One region of the Clostridium sp. DL-VIII genome, then DNA from elsewhere that is predicted to be linked to it. Evidence: riboswitches for the same ligand, from Rfam matches in the RefSeq annotation. Region 1 holds a riboswitch; the other holds the start of a gene.

Region 1 (8,170 bases):
TTTAAAGATCGATCCTACTCTATTATTTAAATCAAAATATCCTGTATCCATTAATATTGTTGGTTTAACCTTTAATGCATTTGGTCTTCCATTTTCTAAACACTCTTCATTTGCATATACAGCAACAATTTCACCGATAAACATTGTTATACTTGTTTTATAATTTTTGCAGGATTTCCACCTACCACAGCATTATCTGGTATATCTTTTGTAACAACAGAACCCGCTCCAACTACCACATTATCTCCAATTGTAACTCCTGGAAGTACAACGCAATTCCCACCAAACCACACATTATTACCAATCTTAACTGGCTTTCCAAAGCAGGCTGGTGTATTTCTCTCCTCCGGTTTTAATGAATGGCATGCTGTATAAATGCAGGTTCTTGGTCCCATAAAGCAATTTTCACCTATTCTGATTTCACAGGTATCAAGCATCAAACAATCGAAATTCCCCACGAAGAATCCCTCTATATGAATATTATATCCAAAATCACATTTAAAAGTTGGTTCAATGAATACATTATCATTGCAAGTCCCAAGTAATTCCTTCAATATTTTTATTCTTTTTTCACCTTCATCTGCTTCCGTTAGGTTATAATCTTTTGTAAGTTTCCTTGCTCTCATCTGACCTTGTTTTATTTCATTGTCTAGGACATTATAAACTTCTCCTGAAATCATTTTTTCTTTTTCACTTTTCATTTTAAACTCCCCCATTTGTATCAAATCCTCAATATAATCGGATTAGAAATCATTTTCGAATATATGAAATAATAGTTGCTACAGCGCTTATATTTTCCTCTGAAACTCCAGATATGCATAATCTTATATAATTAAACTTCTCTATCTTTATTTCTTTTTCTAAAAAGCAATCTCCTGCTTGTTTTATTAAAATTCCCTGACTTTTTAATTTCTCTTGCAGTTCATATCCATCAATATATTCTGGTAACTTAATCCATATAAATATTCCGTTTTCAGGAACATTCCAAATAAGATCTTTAGGTTGAAGCGATATGAAAATTTCTTTTATTTTTCTGAGTTTTGCTTCATAAGATTTTCTTATTTTCTTAAGCTGCTTTTCATACATACCAGATTTGATAAATAACTCTAATGCGCCTTGAGGCAGCCTCGATGTGTTTAAGTCCATAAGCTGCTTAATAGCTGCTATTTTTCCAAGCATAGATTTTGGAGCTATAACAGCACCTAATCTTATTCCTGGCATAAAAGCCTTTGAGAAACTTCTGATGTATATTGTTTTTTTATCCACATCGTAATAGTGAAGTGGCATTGCTCCTTTTTTCCCAGCCAAATCTGCAATGTAATCATCTTCAATAATGATTACATTATATTTAGTACATAGCTCCACAACTTTTTTCTTATCTTTTTCAAGTAAAGAATATCCTGTAGGATTATGATGTCTTGGTATAATATAAAAGGCTGTAATCTCGCCTTTTTTTAATATTTCCTCCATTCTTTTATAATCGTAGCCATCAATTTTTCTTTCAATCCCAACCATATTAATACCTAGATGCGCCCCTAATTTTATAGCAAGATTATATGTAGGCACTTCAACTAATAATTTTCCATTACTATTAGAAAAAATAGCTTGAAAAGCTAGGTCTATCCCCTGCTGTGCTCCATTTGTTACAAGAATATTATCCATATTCGTGTAAATTCCATCTTTCTCAAACTCAGCTTTTAATGTTTCTCTCAAAGTTAATAACCCAACATTAGATTCATAATCAAATAAGTTATTTTTATATAAATCTACTGCTTTATTTATAACATGAGTAAATTCTCTATATGGGATTAATTTATCATCAGGCCTTACTGTACTAAAATCCACTTCTTTGCTTGCAATCGCTTGCCTATTCTCCGAGTCAACCAAATAAAATCCTCCACGTGGTATACTAAAAACTCTATGCTCTTTTTCAAGTTGTTCATAGGCTTTATTTACAGTTATTTTATTTACCTCAAAAAGAGCTGCCATTTTCCTACAGCTTGGAAGACGCTTCCCACTAGTAATTCTTCCCTCTTTAACTTCTTTTAAAATATACTTTTTTACTAATTCAGTTTTACTTATTTCCCTCATAAAATCCCCCCCAAAATTTATTCTGTAGTAGTACAGAATATTTTTTCCATAATTGAACTATCCTTCCTATTATTATATCCTTTAATCAAAAGATTTCAATTTATTGGAGGTTATAAAATGGCGGAATTAATTAAAACTAAGAATTTAAGAATGTTTAATAGTCCTGGAATTTCCATAACAGTTAAACGAGCACAAGGTACAAAAATTTATACAGAAGAATATGGTGAATTAATTGATTTGCAAGCTGGCTGTTGGGCCGCTGTCCTTGGACATTGTAGAAAAGAAATAGCTGAAACTCTAAGTATAAATGCACAACTTTTGTTTCATACCCACGAGTGGTTCACTACAGAACACCCTGCAGCTTTAGTTAGTGAAATATCTTCTGCTGCAAAACTTAGATATAGCTACAGAGGAACTTTTATCTCTTCGGGCAGTGATGCTGTTTCTCTTGCAGTTACTTTATCAGAACTACTTACAAAAAAAAGTCAAAAACTATGTTTATCAATTTCTTCTCTTGGTTCATCACCAGAACTTAGGATGCCAAGAGATCAAAAAGTATGGATTGATTTACCTATAAATAAATGTTTAAGCTGCAAAAAGAAATGTGATTGTAGAGAATGCGGAAAATTTAACGAAATAAATTTTAAAAATATAGCTGCCTTTGTTTTTGAACCCGGTAATTCAGGAGGACTAGTTCTTTGCCCTCCTGAAAAACTTATTGAGTTTTTATGTGAGAAAGTTAGGAATGCAGGAGGCCTTATCATAGCAAATGAAGTTACAACTGGCTTTGGTAGGACTGGCAAATGGTTTGGCTTTCAGCATTATGAATGTTTTAATTCTGAAGAACATAGTCCTGATTTTATTTCTATGGGAAAAGGTCTTGGAAATGGTTACCCTATAAGCGGAATACTTGTAAAATCAAAATTAGCTGAAGCTATAGAAGATTCTAAATTTAAATATGTCCAATCGCATATAGATGATCCTCTTGGATGTATTGTTTCAAGAAAGGTTATTGAAATAATGCTAGAAAATAACCTCGTAGAACGCGGAAATAAAGCCGGAGAATATTTACAATGCAAATTACATGAACTCGCAGAAATTACAGGGGAAATAAGCGAAATTCTGGGCAGAGGCATGATGATTGCTATAGCCCTAGATAAAAATCTCAAAGCTAAAGAAATATTTCTTAAGCTTCTAAAGAAAGGTTTTTTCACTGGATATTCAGAAATGTACAACATTATACGCTTATATCCCCCATTAATCCTTAACTATTCAGAAATCGATAATTTTTGTTTTTCACTTAAAGATATTCTCTTAAATAATTAGTTGTTTGAATCTATTATTTCTTTCAAGGTAACATTTTGATTTATAAATCTTGCCTTACTCTTTTCATTTTTTATACTTATTGATTTTTGTGGACAATGATGAATGCAGGCTAAACAGCTCTGGCAATTATCACCAAATGTAGGTTTCTTCTCTACTTTTATGTTATTTACTGGGCAGACCTTTTCGCAGGTTTTACAGCCATTGCATTTATCATCTACACTAAATTTCTTTGCAAAATCACCTTTGTATTTTGGCATTAAATTCTTTGAAATTGCTCTTACTATTGGATGTTCTTTAATGTATTTCCTTTCAACTTCAATATCTTTAATAATTTGTGCAAGATTCTCTTCAATATTTTTCTTTGATTCCTTTTCTTTTTGCTTATCCATATCAAAGCCTGGTAAATAGTTATCAATCATGAGTAAGTCATTGATATAAGAAAATTGAATATTATTCCTTTTTCCAATTTCTAAAAGATGACTAGTAGTCCCTCCTGATAGAGCCCCATAAGATACTATCCCAAAAATATAATTACTTTTCAATTTAACTTTATTTAAGAACTCTTCAACCATTTTAGGAACACTCCATCCATAAGCTGGAAATATTATCCCGATTTTCTCATCTTCAAATTCATATTTGCCTTCTTTTATTAACTTTGGGATAGAATAAAGCTCTCCCCCTAATCTCTTTGCTATATATAAATTATTTCCTGTTGCTGTAAAATATAATATCTTCATTATTACCTCCATAATTAACCGTTACAGATGTAACGTTTTATTGAATACAGTATAATATCATGCACTAAATATTGCAATAGCATTAACAGCTACTGTTACAAAACAGGCTAAATTGTTCACGATGACTAAAATAAATATATAAAATAAAGCTGCTGATAAGATATATGCTTCTATACTATGCATATATCTCACCAACAACTTTATTTAATTCTTATACGGTTATTATTTTTAATAATTCCTGTGGAGTATCTATAATATAATCTGCACCATTTTGCTCCAAAACTTTTCTGCTTCTAAATCCCCACGTTACCCCTACACATATAACTCCAGCATTTTTCGCTGTTTTAACATCTACTTCAGAATCACCAACATATACTGACTTATCAGTAACTGAACCTAATTCTTCAAGTGCCTTAAAAACAGTATCTGGAGCTGGCTTTTTAGAAACCTTCTCTGATTCTCCAATTGCCACTTTTATGTATTTTTCAAAATAAATTTTATTAAGTTCTTTTACTGCTGTATCAAATTTGTTTGATACAATTGCCATTTTATACTTCTTTTCTAATAGCTGCCTTAAAAGTTCCATAATTCCTTCATATGCATCAGTCTTATTTCTCATATTTATAGAATAATGGTTGCGAAAATCAATAAAACATTTTTCATACATAGGATTACTAGTTCCATCTGGTATAGCAAGTTCTATTAAGCGTGCTGCACCATTACCAACAAAACTTCTGATTTCCTCCAAGCTTTTATGCGGAAAACCATATAGTCCTAATGCAAAATTAACGCTATCTGTAAGGTCTTCAATTGTATTAAGTAATGTCCCATCCAAATCAAATATGACTGTATCATACTTTCCCATAATACATACCTCCTCATATGAATATATCACCATTATATATTACCCCAGGTCATATGACCTAATGGTATTATAACATGTCTCCTAAATATCACATTATTAAATTTTTAAAGTACACAACTCATCACATCTATTTGGTATGTTTGCGTTAGCTCGTCTCTATTCCTTACATAAATTTTGTAAAGCTAATTGTAGTTCCTAATTATCTTAAAATCAGCATATGAATTATAAACAATAAAAGTATTATAACACTAATCCCTGTAATATGTTTTTTATCCATTATTTTTCGTATTGTGCTATTGTAATTCGGAATAGCTATTTTTCTGCTCTTTAAAACTGATTCTATATATTCTATATTTTCCCTAGGAACATTCATTAATATCTCACGGTATTCCTTAGGAATCATAGTATTAATTTTTTTCAAGCGATTAAATGAATACTTATGACATTCCAAAAGCTGCTTATTAGTGTAATTTCCATATTCTTCGATATTTATTGGTGTTTTCAACATCTTCTCTCCTCCTAATTTACATGAAATCAGTATATTGCAAATATTTTATGTTTTTATTTCTTTGTAAATTATTATAAAAAAAGCCAACTTAAACTACTCAATTGCTGAACAATTAAATAGTTTAAATTGGCCGGTTGCACAACTAGCTCCAAATTCCTAAAGTGCCCACATAAAAGAATTCTTCACAGCTTCCAAGTTTTATTAAATTAATACAATTTATTATATACTTAGTAAATCTTATAATACATGAATATTATCAGAATAATATATAAAAATCAATAGTCATTGTTAAACTTTATTAATGGGACATTTTATTTTATTATTTATTATCAATTTTTTATTCGCATAAACATGCTCAACATTTAATTCCAAAACTTTTTATTTAAAATAATATATTATGTGTTGAAAAACTGATACTCATTAGCTACATTCCTATAACAATGTGGTTTGTCTCCTATATTTGCATCAAATAAGTAAGACCACAAGATATTTTTTAGTATCTTGTGGCCATTCATTGACAATAACTTCATTCTTCAATGAATTTCACTAATTCCTTGTTAAACTTTTCATACTGATCATAAAATGATGCATGTCCACTATACTTAAATGGAATAAGCTTTGAATTTCTAATACATTTTTCTTGTACTTCGCCTAGCTCAAAAGGCACAACTTTATCATGAATTCCATGGATAATTAAAGTAGGAACATTTATTTTATCCAAGTCAGAAAACAACACTTCTTTTATCCAAGTCTTCGCAATTTCTGCTGTTGCCCATCCAGCTGCTTGAAATCCAAGATTAAGGAACCACTCTGAAAAGGCTTTAGTTATATGCTGATAGAAAAATATATTACCAAACCCTTGAAGCATATTAGGTCTATCCATATATGTTCCTTTAATAATTTCCAAAACAGTTTCTTCCTTTAATCCATAAGGAAAATTAGGCCGTTTAATAAGGCTTGGTGCTGCTGCTGCAAAAAGAGCCAATTTTGATACTCCATTACCTTTATGACGGGCCATGTATCGAATTGCTATCGCCCCTCCAGTTGAATGTCCTGCAAGAGTAATATTTGATAACTTTAGTGCATCAATTACGCTTCTTACATCGTCGGCCAGCGTGTTATAATCATAACCACTATAAGGTTTATCTGAATCTCCAAATCCTCTTGTATCTATTCCAATGCATCTATATCCCATCTTTGGAAGCTGATCAAATTGATATTCAAATAACTTATGGCTTCCAGGCCAGCCATGTAAAAACAAAATTGTTTTGTCGCATTTTTCATTAAGATCTTCTACATAAATTTTCACATTAGGCTCTACTCTAATATAATAGCCCATTTATATCCTCCATTAGAAACTATAATTATAGTATTAGATTATTCACTGAACATAAATTTGTGAATGAATCAATTCATTCTAAAAATTCTTAATACTTATAGTTTAATTTCAATTAATTAAGCTTTTAGCCATAGCTTGTCCTATTAAATTTCTTTTTTGTGTGCAATTCTTATTAAATTTTCTTTGTGCCTTATGACCATAAGAATCCAAGCTAATGTAGCAGCTACTATTATTGAGATTGGTAAATTTAAAACAATACTCATAGTAGGTATGGTTATTCCTCCTGCAAGAGTCCTAATGGAAACTATTTTTGTAAATACTCGTAATATTAAATAAACTACGAATCCAGTTATAGTTGGAATTGGTGCAATTAAAACAAATGCCCCTATAGTTGTATTGGCTCCTTTCCCTCCATTAAATTTTAAAAACGGAGTATAATCATGTCCTAAGATTACTGCTAATGCAATAATAGAAAAATAAATATCTATTGATACTGGCAATTCTACATACCTTGTTAGCCAAATTCCTAAACTCATTGGAATTATCCCTTTTAAAATATCTATCATCTGAGTTATAATAGATATTTGGGTTCCAGCTACTCTTTTAACATTTGTTGAGCCTATATTTCCACTACCTTTTGTTCTTATATCTATACCATATAATTTTTTAATTATTAAATATCCTGTTGGTATTGATCCACACAAAAAAGAGACAATAATTGTTAATATAATAATCATTTATTTCACCTAGCTCTCTTATATATGATATTTACGCTTATTATTAATTTTCATAATAATAAAGTTAACAATTCAAGCACTCTATATCAACTAGAATAACTCTTTTACTATAATTTAAATTTTCTATATATAGTCTCAACCAAAGAAAAAATCATTAAACACAAATCTATTTCGGAGATAAATACGATGCTTATTAACTCCTCACAATTATAATATCCCGACATATACATCAAGCCACACAATTCTATTAGAATAAATAGTAATAATAAAATCACATTTCTCATTATAGACCTTTGCAAAGCATCTTCAAAATACTCTATACTAAAATATACTGTCCCAGCTATTACCAATGCTAATATGAGTAAGACTATAGTACTATCCATAGTATCCCCCCTATTTATTTTATGTTCCCCAACTATTATATTTACCTTATTGAATAATTGCTAAACATCACATCTAAAAATTATTAAAAAATACCGTAAATTCAATTAATAAATTCTACGGTATCTCCCATTATGTTTTTAATATTAAATTAATCAATTTATTCTGTGACAATATCCTATCCTC
Region 2 (8,170 bases), 1.2 Mb from region 1:
AAAAATTCAGGAGTATTAGTAAGACCTGCAACTTTACTTTGCATTAATAAAAATTCACCTAACGCAAAGGAAGCCGCTAAATTTATGAACTTCTTCTTCAATGATAAGGAAGCAGCTGTAGCGTTAGGAGATGTCAGATCTATACCTCCTGTAGAAGCCTCAAGGCAAGCAGCATTAGATGCAAAAAAAATAGATCCATTAGCAGTGAAAGCTGTTGATCCAGCAGCAAAAAATGCAGGATTAATATACAATGCTCCATCTAGCAATCAGGAATTAAGAAACATCTTAATAACTGAAATTGAAAACGTCGCTTATAAAAAATTTACCCCTGATCAAGCAGCAGATGACTTGATTAAACTTTATGACAGTAAGTTAAAAGAATTGAAGAGTTCAAATTAAAGTTTAATTAATTAAGATCTAGTAAAGTTGTTTGGAAAGCTCCAGCAAGCACTTTTAACTCAATTAATCATTTTATTGTTTATAATGAAGGATTAATATATTATGCTGGAGTTTTTCTTAAATAGATAATTAGCTATCTTAATAGACTAATTTAAAATAAGGTTAGGAGGTTTATACGTGGAACAAAGTACTGTTATAAAAGTAGAAAATAGTCCTATTCATAGAAAAAGTAAGGTACTAAAAAAATATACAGGATTACTATACATAGCCCCATGGCTATTAGGTTTTCTAGGGTTTCAATTATATCCTTTGATTTCATCATTTTATTATTCATTCACTAATTTGGGCTTAAGTGGAAGAGCAAAGTTTGTTGGTTTGACTAATTATATAAATGCTTTAACAATTGATCATGAGTTTTGGAACTCATTAAAGGTAACAGTAATATATGTATTTACATCAGTCCCTGCAAAGTTAGCGTTTGCATTATTAATTGCTATGATTTTAAATTCAAAATTAAAATTTATAAATGCTTTTAGAACTATATATTATATTCCATCTATACTTGGGGGAAGTGTAGCTGTTTCTGTATTATGGAGATTCTTGTTTATGAAGGAAGGCACAGTAAATCAGCTTTTAGCTATATTTTCAATACAACCTCAGGATTGGATAGGAAGTCCTCATTTGGCGTTATTTACCTTGGATATTCTTGCTGTATGGCAGTTTGGTTCTTCAATGGTATTGTTTCTTGCTGGCTTGAAACAGATACCACAGGAACTATATGAGGCTGGAATAATGGATGGCGCAACAAAGATTAGAATGTTTTTTACAATCACTTTACCAATGCTAACTCCAATAGTATTTTTCAATATTATTATGCAGTTAGTAGGAGCTTTTCAGGAATTTACATCTGCTTTTGTAATTACAGGTGGAGGGCCTATGCAATCAACTTATTTATATGGAATGAAGCTATATATAGAAGGATTTAGATATTTTAAAATGGGATATGCATCTTCATTATCTTGGATTTTGTTTATAGTAATCTTGATATTCACAGGTATAATATTTAAAACTTCAAGTAAGTGGGTTTATTATGATGATGGGGGTAAATTTTAATGAAAAATAGATCAAGAAGTAAAATTTTCAGATATATAATTTTAGTAGCAGTAGGAATAATTATGATTTATCCGGTTGTATGGCTTTTCTTTGCTTCCTTTAAAAGCAATGAAGAATTATTTGGGTCAGCAGCGTTAATTCCTAAGAATTTTATATGGGACTCGTATGCTCAAGGCTGGAAAGGGACAGGCCAATATGGATATAGTACCTTTTTTATTAACACTATAAAGCTTGTTATACCAACTGTATTATTTACAGTATTATCTAGTGCTGTGGTGGCTTATGGTTTTGCAAGATTTAAGTTTCCATTCAAAAAGATATTATTTGCGCTTATGTTATCTACACTTATGCTACCAAATGCTGTAGTTATCATTCCTAAATATATGCTGTTTAGAGATCTAGGCTGGATTGATAGTTATAATCCTTTTATTGTGCCTGCAATTTTTGCAGGATATCCATTTTTTATTTTTATGTTGGTTCAGTTTTTTAGAGGACTACCAACAGAACTTGATGAAGCAGCAATAATTGATGGGTGCAATTCCTTTACTATATTTACAAAGATTATATTACCGCTTTCTAAGCCCGCATTAATCTCTGCAGGAATATTCCAATTTATGTGGACTTGGAATGATTTCTTTAATTCATTGGTTTACATTAACAGTGTTAAGAAATTAACTCTGCCTTTAGCACTTAGAATATCCCTTGATTCATCAGCTTCAGCGGTTCCATGGAATCAAATAATGGCTATGGCGCTGGTAAGCATAATACCTTGTATATTAGTATTCTTCTTCGCTCAAAAATATTTCGTAGAAGGAATTGCTACAACAGGTATGAAGAGTTAGAAAGAAATCGTTATAAAATAGCAAAAGTATAGTTGAGGTATGATAGCTATGCTTTTGTTTGTTATGAATATTTAACTTTAAATTTAGAAATATGTAGCGGCTTACTATACGCTATGCATTTTTCAAATGTAGAATTTGGAATAGTACTTTTTGAATTTCGATAAAAATTATTGATTATTAAATATCAAATGTAAATGAGAGGTTAGATAAGATATGAAAGAAGTATTAAACGATACAAGTAAAATGTATGATTGTTGGTTAGATTATAGAAAAAGTCAGAGTATTGATTTATATAAGGAGTATGTGGATTTATTTAAGTATATTTTGGTGAAAAGCAACAATTCAGTGATTTATACAGCGGTAAATGAGTTAAAAACAGCTATAACTAAGTTCTTTGAAAATATGCCAATAATCTGTAGTTCTGCTCCAAAGGCTTCTTATATGTTTCTAGGTACAATAGAAGATTTAAGCAATAGTGATTTATATTCTAATATAAATCGTGAACTTTTACAGGAAGGTTTCTGTATATCACTACAATCTGTGGAAAATAAAGAGGTGCTTTATATAGTAGGAAAGGATGAAAATGGAGCACTTTATGGAGTATTTCATTTTATTAGAGGGCTTTATATAGGAAAGTCTTTACCTGAGATAGAGTCTATTGAAAATCCAAGGAATGCATTAAGAATAATAAATCAATGGGACAATATGAATGGAGAAATTGAAAGAGGATATGCTGGGAAATCTATATTTTTTAAGAATAATAATATAGTAAGTGAATTTAGTAGAATTAAAGATTATGCTCGACTATTAGCATCTATTTGTATTAATGGAATATCTATCAATAATGTAAATGTACATGAATATGAAACTAAACTTATAACAAAAGAATATTTGCCTCAGGTAGCTAAAGTAGCTGAGGTATTTAGAAATTATGGAATCAAACTATACCTAAGTGTAAATTTTGCAGCACCTGTTGAATTAGGTGAACTTGAAACAGCTGATCCTGTAAATACAGAGGTTATGGAATGGTGGAAAGAAAAAGCGAAGGAGATATATGATTATATACCTAATTTTGGAGGCTTTCTTGTAAAAGCAGATTCAGAATTTAGACCAGGTCCTTTTACTTATGGACGTAATCATGCAGAAGGTGCAAATATGTTAGCACAGGCACTAAAGCCCTATAATGGAATTGTTATTTGGAGATGTTTTGTATACAACTGTTTACTTGATTGGAGAGATCGCTCTAAGGATAGGGCAAAGGCTGCTTATGAAAACTTCAAACCACTGGATGGAAAGTTTTTAGATAATGTTGTCTTACAAATAAAATATGGACCTATGGATTTTCAAATAAGAGAAGCAGTATCCCCATTATTTGGAGCTATGGAAGAAACTAATGAATTTATGGAATTTCAAATTACACAAGAGTATACTGGTCAGCAAAAGCATCTATGTTATCTTGTACCTTTATGGAAGGAATGCTTAGATTTTGATACTTATGCAAAAGGTAAGGGATCAGAAGTTAAAAAAGTAGTATCTGGCAGTTTATTTAATAGTAAATACGGTGGAATAGCTGGAGTTTCTAATATAGGTGATAGTTTCTGTTGGACCGGACATCCTTTAGCACAAGCTAATTTATATGGATTTGGAAGGCTCACATGGAATCCTGATTTTAGTGCTTTGGATATAACAAAAGAATGGATTAAGCTGACTTTTGCATGTGATGAAGAATGTGAAGAAATAATAATTTCTATGTTGCTTAAATCTAGAGAGATATATGAAAAGTATACTAGTCCATTAGGTATAGGGTGGATGGTAAACCCTAATCATCATTATGGTCCAAGTGTAGATGGGTATGAATATTCTCTTTGGGGCACTTATCATTATGCTGATTTTAAAGCCTTAGGGGTAGATCGAACAGCTGCCACTGGAACTGCATATACGCTGCAGTATAAGGAACCTGTAGCAAAGATGTATGAATCCTTGGAAAGCTGCCCAGAAGAACTTTTATTATTCTTTCACCATGTTCCTTACACCTATAAGTTGAGTACAGGAAAGACTGTGATTCAGCATATATATGACACTCATTTTGAAGGAGTTGAGGAAGTCAAAGGCTTTAAAAAAAATTGGCTAAGATTAAAAGAGCACATTAATGATGAGATATTTAATGCAGTGTTAGAAAAGCTGGATATACAAATAAAAGATGCAAAGGAATGGAGAGACGTGGTAAATACTTATTTTTACAGAAAGACAGGAATTAAGGATAGTAAAAATAGAAGGATTTATGAATAGTAATATATAGTTTATCAAGAGAAGAGGTGTTTGTATGGATAATCAATATTATAATATTAAGAAAATAATGGATGGAGTATATCATATAAGCGATCCGAACAAGATATGCTGCACCTTAATAGTAGGAAGTAAAAAATCATTATTATTTGATACAGGTTATGGTATTGGAAACTTAAAACAAGTAGTTGAATCAATAACAGATTTATCTATTATTGTGATTAATAGCCATGGTCACCTTGACCACATGGGAGGGAATTATCAATTTAATGAAGTATACATTCATGAAGATGATATAGCCTTAGTAAAGGATATTCTATTATCAGACAAGAGAAATAAAACTATTGATAATTATAAGAAAAATGCAATGCTTCCAAGAGATTTTAAAGAAGAAGATTATGTAAATAGGCTTTATAAGATAGATTATATTCCGGTAGAAGAAGGACAAGTATTTGACTTAGGAAGATATGAGCTTGAAGTAATTTATTGTACAGGGCATACTGCTGGCTGTATTTCACTAATTGACAGAAAGAATAAGTTACTGCTTTCAGGGGATACAATATTACAGCATGTATGGATGTTTCTAAAAGAAAGTAAAAACATAAGTGAATATCTCAATAGCCTTGAAAAGTTAAATAAATTAGAGTTTGATATTAATGTTACTTCTCATTCTGCTGAACTTTATAGCAAAGTATTATTAAATAGGCTGATTCATTGCGTTAATAATATTGATGTTTCTAAAAGTACACCGTATTTTAATGAAGCATACCCTTATGAAGCATTTATGTATTTTGAGGGTGGAGAACCTTTTATTAGTCCTGATTTTGTTTCTATTGTTTTTAGTAAAGATAAGTTGTAGAAATCATAGTCTCCATAATAGAACTCACGGAAATCTAAAGTTAGATTTTCGTGAGTTATTTATTTTGAAATTAATTTATAAGATATTTTAAGCTATAGTTAATTTACGTTATATAAATTATAAGACTTAGGATGTCTTTAATATACTTTTTGTATAAAATATTCAATTATGTAGTATAAATAGAATACATTGATTTTTTTCCACAAACATGGTAATATTACCACAAGAAATGGGTAATGATTATACTAAAAATACAATATATAAATTGGACACTATGATAAGTTTTCTGTATTTGGGTACCTGGATAACTTTGAGTGATTGGTACAACCGACCAGCATAAAAAATATAAATTACTATATTTTTATTTTTTATTGTATAGGAAAGTATAAAAATCGCGCTCGCTGAAAGCGCGGCGTAGACTTGCATTAGAAAAATATATGTGGTAAATTGATGAAATGATTAAGAGTAAATTAAGAAGAATATTAGAGGAAAATTGGAATGAATTTTATAAAAGATATAAAAACAGAATTAGACCTAGTGTTATTGCAGAAGTAAAAAAAGTTATGAAATGCAAGGATATAAGTAATGGTTATATTGAATTAAAATGTAAGGAATGTGGCGAAATAAAGAAAGTTGGGTTCACTTGTAAAAGTAGATTTTGTACATCATGTGGAAAGGTTTATGTTGATAATTGGGTTAATGGAATGCTGGGAAAATTAATAAATGTAAAGCATAGACATATGGTATTTACAATACCAGAGGAACTTAGAAATTACTTCGGAAGAGAAAGAGATAGGCTGAAGTTACTTCCGCAATGTGCAGCTAAAGCTGTTACGAGTTGGATGTATAAGCAAAATAAAAAAGAAGAATTTATACCTGGAATTATAGCAGTTATACATACTTTTGGACGAGATTTAAAGTGGAATCCCCACGTCCACATGATGGTTACAGAAGGTGGAAAGGGTAAGCTAACTACCTGGAGAAATTTTAAATATTTTTCGTATGAAGCATTAAGAAAGAGATGGCAAAAAATATTATTAGATGAAATAATAAAAAGAGAAGGAAATAAAGATAGTTTTAGACGATTAAAGAACAAAATATATAAAAATAATAAAGATGGATTTTATGTTCATGCTAAAAATGAAATAAAATCAGCAAAGATAGCTGCAAAATATATTGGAAGATATGTTGGACGACCTGCGATAGCAGAATCAAGAATAATTGCGTATGATGGTGAAAGTGTAACATTTAAATATAAAAGACATGAAGACAATAAAGAAATAATAGAGAAAGTGCCAGTCTTTGAGTTTATAAAAAAAGTTATAATACATATACCAGACAAGAATTTTAAAATGGTGAGATATTTTGGACTGTATTCGAGGAGATGTAAGGATAAAGATCAATTTATCAAGATGATAGATAAGAAAATAATACAAATTAAGAAATCAATAGAAAAGTGGGAATATCGAATTCTTGCGTCTTTTGGGGTAGATCCATGCAAATGTTCTAAATGTGGTGGTAAGATGAGATTTAATGATATAGTGTATCCACGATACGGCTCGATGCGAGAATATTTTAAAGATAAATTTATAAGTGAAGGGAAAGAAAAATTAGAAAACATCCTGGAAATATATGCAATTGCAAAAGGAGTACTATATGGTAAAATAAAGCCGACAACAACATAGTTGGAGGGATGTTAAGTGAAAGATATAATACCATATAAATGTTTAAATTGTGGAATAACAGAAAATATACCTAGGGAGGTTGTAGAATACTTTGATGAGATGGATCAAAGTAATATAGATGAACCGCCTTGTTTTTCATGCGAAAAATGTGGTGGAGTTATGAGACCTAAAGAATACAATGGGGTATATGGCAAAAGTTATAAACTATAAGAAGAAAACCATAGAGGAACAGCAATCTCTATGGTTTTTAATTTAACTATTAATAATTTCTCCGAAGGAGCGTGTCGCAGACACTTTTGTTCTACTGGCTGTTTTTTTACAAAATAATGAGAGCGTATGGATATTAAAAGTTTCTAAGAAATGATAATTATTAATTAGTAGAAGCAATAGTTGTATGCCTGTATATAAATGTTGTAATAATAAAATTATAGTTAAGATGCCTATCTGCTAAGTAAATATACAGATGCAAAATGCGGAAAAACAATTGCAACATATATATAAGAGTTTATAAAAAATTTTAAATCGCAGAAAATGTAAGAGGGTATTTAGGGTAATAATCTTGGTTTAAATATAAATTATAGTTAAGTATTGATACAGTATGCTAAGTTAAATTGTACAAAAGAAAAATGTATGATTCTGGACTGCATTAGGTTAATACGGATGAGGTGTGATATTTTGAACGTAAATTATTATTTTAGTTTAGTACTTTTTGCGTCAGCAGTAGTTTTAGTTTTTATAGGATATTTCTCATGGAAGAAAAATAAAGTATATATGTCTATGTGTTTGCTTCCCGTATCAATATATGAATTTGGATATGGATTTGAAATATTAAGTACAAGCCTTGAAAAGGTGAAGTTTTGGATAAAAGTTGAGTATCTTGGAATAGCATTTTTACCCGTGGTTTGGCTAATGCTTGCACTTAATTTTAATGGATATGAAGAGCGATTAAAAAAGAGTACTTTAAAGTTATTTTATATTGTACCTGT

The links. A riboswitch is a leader RNA that binds a small molecule or an ion and turns the genes downstream of it on or off. The one in region 1 is predicted to bind cyclic di-GMP.
Region 2: it holds a riboswitch for cyclic di-GMP, as region 1 does, so the genes downstream of both, CDLVIII_RS15310 (IS91 family transposase) here and CDLVIII_RS20970 (hypothetical protein) in region 1, are expected to answer to the same signal.

The regions. Positions count from the first base shown of each region.
Region 1 covers NZ_CM001240.1:4,554,181-4,562,350, forward strand. The annotation lists partial or broken gene CDLVIII_RS30175 (flavin reductase family protein) at 1-147, opposite strand, end outside; gene CDLVIII_RS20945 (sugar O-acetyltransferase) at 147-701, opposite strand; gene CDLVIII_RS20950 (PLP-dependent aminotransferase family protein) at 751-2,091, opposite strand; gene CDLVIII_RS20955 (aminotransferase class III-fold pyridoxal phosphate-dependent enzyme) at 2,209-3,417, shown strand; gene CDLVIII_RS20960 (EFR1 family ferrodoxin) at 3,414-4,154, opposite strand; gene CDLVIII_RS32660 (hypothetical protein) at 4,212-4,337, opposite strand; gene CDLVIII_RS20965 (HAD family hydrolase) at 4,366-5,019, opposite strand; gene CDLVIII_RS20970 (hypothetical protein) at 5,219-5,527, opposite strand; cyclic di-GMP riboswitch class II at 5,647-5,729, opposite strand; gene CDLVIII_RS20975 (alpha/beta hydrolase) at 6,054-6,866, opposite strand; gene plsY (glycerol-3-phosphate 1-O-acyltransferase PlsY) at 7,010-7,603, opposite strand; gene CDLVIII_RS20985 (hypothetical protein) at 7,711-7,986, opposite strand; gene CDLVIII_RS20990 (YnfA family protein) at 8,163-8,170, opposite strand, start outside.
Region 2 covers NZ_CM001240.1:3,323,337-3,331,506, forward strand. The annotation lists gene CDLVIII_RS15285 (extracellular solute-binding protein) at 1-399, shown strand, start outside; gene CDLVIII_RS15290 (sugar ABC transporter permease) at 577-1,512, shown strand; gene CDLVIII_RS15295 (carbohydrate ABC transporter permease) at 1,512-2,354, shown strand; gene CDLVIII_RS15300 (alpha-glucuronidase family glycosyl hydrolase) at 2,568-4,643, shown strand; gene CDLVIII_RS15305 (MBL fold metallo-hydrolase) at 4,678-5,499, shown strand; cyclic di-GMP riboswitch class II at 5,758-5,841, shown strand; gene CDLVIII_RS15310 (IS91 family transposase) at 5,955-7,184, shown strand; gene CDLVIII_RS15315 (hypothetical protein) at 7,200-7,394, shown strand; gene CDLVIII_RS15320 (histidine kinase N-terminal 7TM domain-containing protein) at 7,860-8,170, shown strand, end outside.